2 regions of the Streptococcus sp. CF8_Ac1-9 genome follow, and region 2 is predicted to be linked to the other one. Evidence: predicted binding sites of a transcription regulator. Region 2 holds the regulator's gene; the other holds the start of a gene.

Region 1 (3,421 bases), 150 kb from region 2:
GAGGTTCCAGTATCGGGAACTATACACTCGGTCGTCCTTTGATCGGTGGGTTGATTTCAGGTTTAATTCTTGGAGATGTGACAACTGGTATTATGGTCGGGGTTGCCCTTCAAGTCGTTTATATCGCCTTGGTAACACCTGGTGGTACCGTATCTGCCGATGTGCGTGCCATCTCTTACATCGGTGTTCCTCTTGCTATCTTGTTTGTGCATGCCAACAACATCACAGATGAAGCTGGAATCGCCGCAGCTGCAGCTCCAATCGGTGCAGCCGTTGGGACAATCGGTACAGTTCTTTTCTACGGTACCGCTACTATGAACTTGGTATGGCAACACATCGGTTGGAAAGCCGTTGAAGAAGGAAACTTCAAAAAACTCTACGCAGTTGACTGGGTTTACCCTTGGATCTCTCACTTCCTCTTCTCTTTCCTTCCAACAATGATTATCACCAAATACGGTGAAAACATGGTTGATTTGATGAAACAATACCTTCCTATGGATGGTTACTGGATGAAAGCCCTCTTTACAGTCGGTGCTCTTCTCCCATGTGTCGGTATTGCCATCTTGTTGAAACAAATTGTTACAGAAGCAACTGACTTCATTCCATTCTTTGTTGGATTTACCTTGGCAAAATCTCTCGGATTGAACTTGGTATCCAGTGCCGTTGTTTCATTAATCTTTGCAGTAATCTACTATGAACTTGAAGTGATCAAATCGATGAAAGCTGCTCCAGCCGGAGTGGTGGACCAAGACGATGATGAGGAGGATATTTAAAATGGCTGATAGAAAGAAAATTTCAAAGAAAACATTAGCAAAAGCATTCCATCATTGGTATTATGGTCATTTGACTTGTTTCTCTCAAGAACATATGCAAACCTTCGGGTACTTGACTTCTATGCTTCCAATCGTAGAAGAAATGTATGACACAAAAGAAGAACAAAAGGATGCTATGCAAACCTATACGGCCTTCTTCAACACTGAACCACAACTTGGATCTCTTGTTGTAGGGATCACAGCTGGTTTGGAAGAAGCGCGTGCAAACGGAGATGCAGTGGATGGCGAAACCATCAACGGTATGCGTGCCGGTTTGATGGGACCAATCGCTGGTATTGGTGACTCATTGGTTGTTGGTACCTTGATCCCAGTTCTCTTAGGGATTGCCCTTGGTCTTTCTAAAGGTGGTAACGTCGCTGGTGCTCTCTTCTACATCGTCGTATGGAACCTCTTAGTCTACTTTGGTATGCGCTTTGCCTTCTTCAAAGGTTACCAATTAGGGGATAAAGCCGTTGAATTCCTTGTAGGACCAAAAGGACAAGCTCTTCGTAAAGCGATCAGCGTTGTCGGTGGTATGGTTATCGGTGCCGTAGCAGCTACTTGGGTATCTGTTACAACAGCCCTTCAATTCAAGAATTCTGAAGGAAAAGTCTTCTTGAACATCCAAGAAAAGATCGATGGTGTTTATCCAGGTCTCTTGACAGCAGCCTTCATCACTCTTTGCTGGTGGTTGATGTCTAAGAAAAAAATTTCACCAAACAAAGTCATGTTACTTCTCGTTGTAGTGGCTTTGATCGGTGTTGCCCTTGGTATCTTTGACCCACATCTTAAATACTAAGGTAAAAAAAACAAATTTGCTAGTAGGAGTTTTTGAGAATGAAGTGGACTGACCTCCTTTACTTGCACTTCATTCTCAATTTTTATCAGGAGGAATCCCATGGTTACAAAACAAGAACTTGTCAATGGATATGAAACAGAAATCAAGTACCAACGCCACATGCTTGAAAACCTTGGTCGTTGGTTCAGCTTACTCTTTATCATTGCCAGTATTGGTGTGGTATTGATCTATCTCTTTCACAAAAGTTTCCTCCCACTCTTGATCCTCGGGATTTTACTAGCCTTGGTTGGAATTTTAGGCATGATTGTTTTTGGATATGGCATCTACCGCGGGCGGATCAATCTTCAAAAAGTGATCGATGATTTCAATCAAAAATTGACAATTTTAAATTGATATTTTAGAAACATCTCATTTATTTTTGAGGTGTTTTTTTCTTGACTATTTCTGACCAAGTGATACAATAGAAACATAAGTTAGCACTTACGTATAGAGAGTGCTAAAAACACGTATGGAGGAATGAACATGTTAAAACCATTAGGAGACCGTGTGGTCTTAAAAGTAGAAGAAAAAGAACAGACTGTTGGAGGTTTTGTCCTCGCAGGTGCGAGCAAGGCTGATACAAAAACAGCTGAAGTAGTGGCCGTTGGTGAAGGTGTGCGTACCCTAAGTGGCGAACTCATTGCTCCAGCTGTAAAAGCAGGAGACCACGTTTTGGTTGAAAGCCATGCAGGAATTGAAGTGAAAGATGGGGAAGAAACCTACACCATCGTTGGAACATCAAACATTCTTGCAATTGTAGAGTAAGAGAAGAAAGAGGTAAGAGAAATGGCAAAAGATATTAAATTTTCATCTGATGCACGTTCTGCAATGGTCCGTGGTGTCGATGTCTTAGCAGATACAGTGAAAGTTACGTTGGGCCCTAAAGGACGCAATGTTGTTCTTGAAAAATCATTTGGTTCACCCTTGATCACAAATGATGGGGTAACTATCGCAAAAGAAATCGAATTGGAAGATCATTTTGAAAATATGGGTGCCAAATTGGTGTCAGAAGTGGCTTCTAAGACTAATGATATCGCAGGTGACGGTACAACGACCGCAACTGTTTTGACTCAAGCCATCGTCCGTGAAGGAATCAAAAACGTCACTGCAGGAGCTAACCCAATTGGCATCCGCCGTGGGATTGAGACCGCTGTTGCAACAGCAGTAGAAGCTTTGAAAAACAATGCGATCCCAGTATCGAGCAAGGAAGCCATTGCTCAAGTAGCTGCTGTGTCTTCTCGTTCTGAAAAAGTCGGTGAGTACATCTCTGAAGCCATGGAAAAAGTTGGCAAAGATGGGGTTATCACGATTGAAGAGTCACGTGGAATGGAAACAGAACTGGAAGTCGTTGAAGGCATGCAGTTTGACCGTGGTTACCTTTCACAATACATGGTCACTGATAATGAAAAAATGGTGGCAGACCTTGAAAATCCATACATTTTGATCACTGACAAGAAGATTTCAAATATCCAAGAAATCTTGCCATTGTTGGAAAGCATTCTTCAAAGCAACCGTCCACTCTTGATCATCGCAGATGATGTCGATGGCGAAGCTCTTCCAACACTTGTCTTGAACAAGATCCGCGGTACCTTTAATGTCGTAGCTGTCAAGGCACCAGGATTTGGAGATCGCCGCAAAGCCATGCTAGAAGACATTGCCATCTTGACTGGTGGTACAGTCATTACAGACGATCTTGGTTTGGAATTGAAAGATGCAACCATTGAAGCCCTTGGGCAAGCAGCTAAAGTGTCAGTCGATAAAGACAGTACCG
Region 2 (3,421 bases):
CACCACCAAGGTCGAATACCAAGATTTTTTCTTCTTTATCAGTCTTATCCAAACCATAAGCAAGGGCTGCTGCTGTTGGTTCGTTGACGATACGTTCTACTTCAAGACCAGCGATTTTACCAGCGTCTTTAGTTGCTTGACGTTGCGCATCGTTGAAGTAAGCAGGAACTGTGATAACAGCTTTAGTTACTTTTTCACCAAGGTAATCTTCAGCATAACCTTTCAAGTATTGAAGAATCATAGCTGAGATTTCTTGTGGTGTGTATTCTTTACCGTTAGCAGAAACTTTTTCAGAAGTACCCATCTTAGATTTGATAGAGATGATGGTATCTGGGTTTGTGACTGCTTGACGTTTTGCGGCATCACCAACGATGATTTCACCGTTTTTGAAAGAAACTACAGATGGAGTTGTACGGTTTCCTTCTGGGTTCGCGATGATTTTTGATTCAGTTCCTTCAAGAACTGCTACTGCTGAGTTTGTTGTACCTAAGTCAATACCGATAATTTTAGACATATGTTTTTCTCCTTAAGTTTTATCTTCTTTTTTTCTTTTTGATACTCTTCTTAAGTGGCGACGCCGTCAGAGCTTGACTTCGTCAATCTCTTTGACTAAACTTTGAGCCTAAGGTCTCAAAGTTTGCGAAGATGCCGCCACGGCGAAGAGTATCGCCTTTGGTTCGCTTCGCTCACTATTGGCAAAACCGATCCAATGTTAATCTTTCTTTCATAGTTTAGTGTCGTTTCGGACAAGAGGGAACTAGCCTTTTTCTGCTCTAGCAATCCCACTTGTTCTAATATAAGCTTGATGCCCACAATGAGGACAAGCCAGCCATTCATCATCTCTATTAGCATAATCATCCATATACACAGAGACATTCACAGTTCCACCACATTCATCACAGATATTTTTTCCTTGGTAATAACGTTGTGCAGTTTTACGATATTCTTCATTTTGCTTCTTATTTTTTTCAAAAATATCTAACATATCTTACCTCCTAATTATATACCACTACCATAGCCGGTCTTAGGATGCGGTCATGGAGTTTGTAGCCTTTTTGGAAGACTTGTGCGATGGTGTCTGCTGGATGTTCGTCATCTGCAGGTAAGGTTTGGATGGCCATGTGGTAGTTATGGTCAAAGGCTCCATCCGCTGGAATTTCTTCGATTCCTTCTTCTTTCAGAGCATGTACCAAACTTTCTTGGACCATTTCCAAGCCCTTCTTCACATCATCTGTCAATCCTTCGACGGCAAGGGCACGTTCGAGGTTGTCCAGTGATGGTAAGATCGCTTTTGCCAAATCTTGGCTACGGTATTTTTGTAATTGTTGACGTTCTTCATTGGCACGGCGCTGAATGTTTTGCATTTCTGCATGAGCACGAAGGTACTTGTTTTCAAATTCCTCGGCACGCGCTTGTGCTTCTTCTAACTCAGAAGGTTGGTTGCTTTCCTCTACAACTTCTTCAGTTGCTTGGACAACTTCCTCTTCTTTCACGTCTTCTTTTTTGATATCTTCTGTCAAGGCATACACCCCTTTCATTTGGTCTTAATTTACTTCATAATGGTTGCTGTTGAGGTAACGGTAGTAATCCGTCAACTTCATAACCAGTACCCGTCCGATGACATTGACCAGGCTAATCACACGCCTGTAATCCATCTCTACGGGACCGATCACATGCATGAGGGCCATCCCACGATAAGGCACTAGGAACTTGTGACTAATGACCGTCACATTTTTCAAGGCCTTCTCTTGGGATTCTGCAACCAGGATCTGGGTCATTTGGTCTTCTGGCATTCCCCCTCGCAACTCGAGAGCTACGTGTTGGGGATTATCTAAGAACTGATAGGTCTGAAGATCGGCGTAGGTTAAGGATGAAACCTTTCCTTCTACAAAGACCAGTTCTTGAAATAGTTGCGAGAAGACGTAATCAAAGAGATCCAGCACATTGTCTGTCGTCTTGAAATAGCGCTGTACAATCTGTGGAATCTCCGTCCGCAAGCGGTAGTGGATATCCAAGACTGTATTTCCAATGAAACGCTCTTGAACCAGCTGATGGAAGATTTCCAAGTCACTGGTTAAGAAATTCTTTGGAATGGCAAACTGGACGGTGACAGGCTTTGATTCATCCAAGGTCAGAACTGCTAAGGCATCGTGATTGGATAATGGAACAGTCTCAAAACCAGTCAAGCGCTGACGTGTCGGTTCAACATCCTGAATCACTGCAGTGTAACCCGTCATCTGGGCTAGTAACTTGGCCGTTGCATCCAAGATATCGTCTAACTTAAAGGCTTCGAAATCAAAGGCTTTCACCACCTGGTAGACATCCTGTTCATCAATCAACTCTAGATCAAGCGAGTTTTGAACAAAATATTGAAAACCAGCTCGGCTAGGCATGCGGCCACTCGAAGTGTGGGCCTTTTCTAATAAGCCTTGTTTTTCGAGGGCAGCCATGTCGTTTCGAATGGTCGCACTACTGGATTGAATCACATCTTGTAACGCTTTTGAACCGACTGGTTCGTGGGTCTTGGTAAAGATATCGACAACAAGATTGAGAATCTCATTTTGACGTTCTGTAACCATGACCTCACCTCTCTTTCATTTTTTAGCACTCTAAACACTCAAGTGCTAAACCTTGATTCTATTATACACCCATCCAAAAGAAAGTCAAGAGAAAAATCCAAAAAATTAGCACTCTTTTTTCAAGAGTGCTAAAAATCATTCTTAAGACCTAGAGAAGTGAATCTCCTCTTATTTGCCAGCTTTTTTCAATAGCTGAATATATTCTTCCAATACTAGCTGATGCTTGGCCATATACTGAGCATTTTCTACGCCAACATAACGGAAATGCCAATTCTCAAAATTCACACCCGTGATGTTGCTCTTCCCATCTGGGTAGCGAAGCACAAAGCCATATTGCGGTGCGATGGCAGCCAGCTGCATGCCCAACTCATCACTTTGGCCAGCTTCGACACTCATATCAATGGCAAGTCCTGTCTGGTGTTCACTCGCACCAGGGACCTGTACCTGGGTCTGCACCTGCTTTTCAGCTTCTTCGTGCGAAAGGCCGCTAGCCTCTAGTTGCGCAACACGCTCATTATAGAGCTCTGTTTGCTCGGCCACACTTCGATAGCCTGATATCAAGGTTTCTTCTGGGGCAATTTTGCGAGCTGCTTCTAAAAATTGACGAGTTGGTTCTACAATCCGACTATCCACTTTGATAGCATCCACATCTGTTAATTGTGGGTTCAGCTCAGGCTTCACATTATCACGATTGACCAAGATCAACTGCCAGTCTTTTGTCGAAACGGCTGGCAAATCTGATTTTTCTTCCTTTTTCTTAGAAGAAGAGGGAGTCGTTACAGCTGTTTTTTTAGCCTTCCAAAACTGAAGCCCTGAAAACAAGTTTGGCTTCGCTAAGTAAA

The links. Region 2 encodes HrcA, which represses chaperone genes, less so after heat shock. Its sites were predicted from a motif close to TTAGCACTCNNNNNNNNNGAGTGCTAA; they were not measured.
Region 1: groES (co-chaperone GroES) is a predicted target of HrcA. The motif match lies at 2,085-2,111, and genes of this name have one in related genera.

What each region holds. Positions count from the first base shown of each region.
Region 1 is NZ_JANCOY010000003.1:66,057-69,477, forward strand. Features, by position in the region: gene NML76_RS06230 (PTS sugar transporter subunit IIC) at 1-773, shown strand, start outside; gene NML76_RS06235 (PTS system mannose/fructose/sorbose family transporter subunit IID) at 757-1,611, shown strand; gene NML76_RS06240 (hypothetical protein) at 1,711-2,004, shown strand; gene groES (co-chaperone GroES) at 2,134-2,415, shown strand; gene groL (chaperonin GroEL) at 2,437-3,421, shown strand, end outside.
Region 2 is NZ_JANCOY010000003.1:216,726-220,146, reverse strand. Features, by position in the region: gene dnaK (molecular chaperone DnaK) at 1-514, opposite strand, end outside; gene NML76_RS06945 (hypothetical protein) at 758-985, opposite strand; gene grpE (nucleotide exchange factor GrpE) at 996-1,520, opposite strand; gene hrcA (heat-inducible transcriptional repressor HrcA) at 1,545-2,579, opposite strand; gene NML76_RS06930 (M15 family metallopeptidase) at 2,748-3,421, opposite strand, start outside.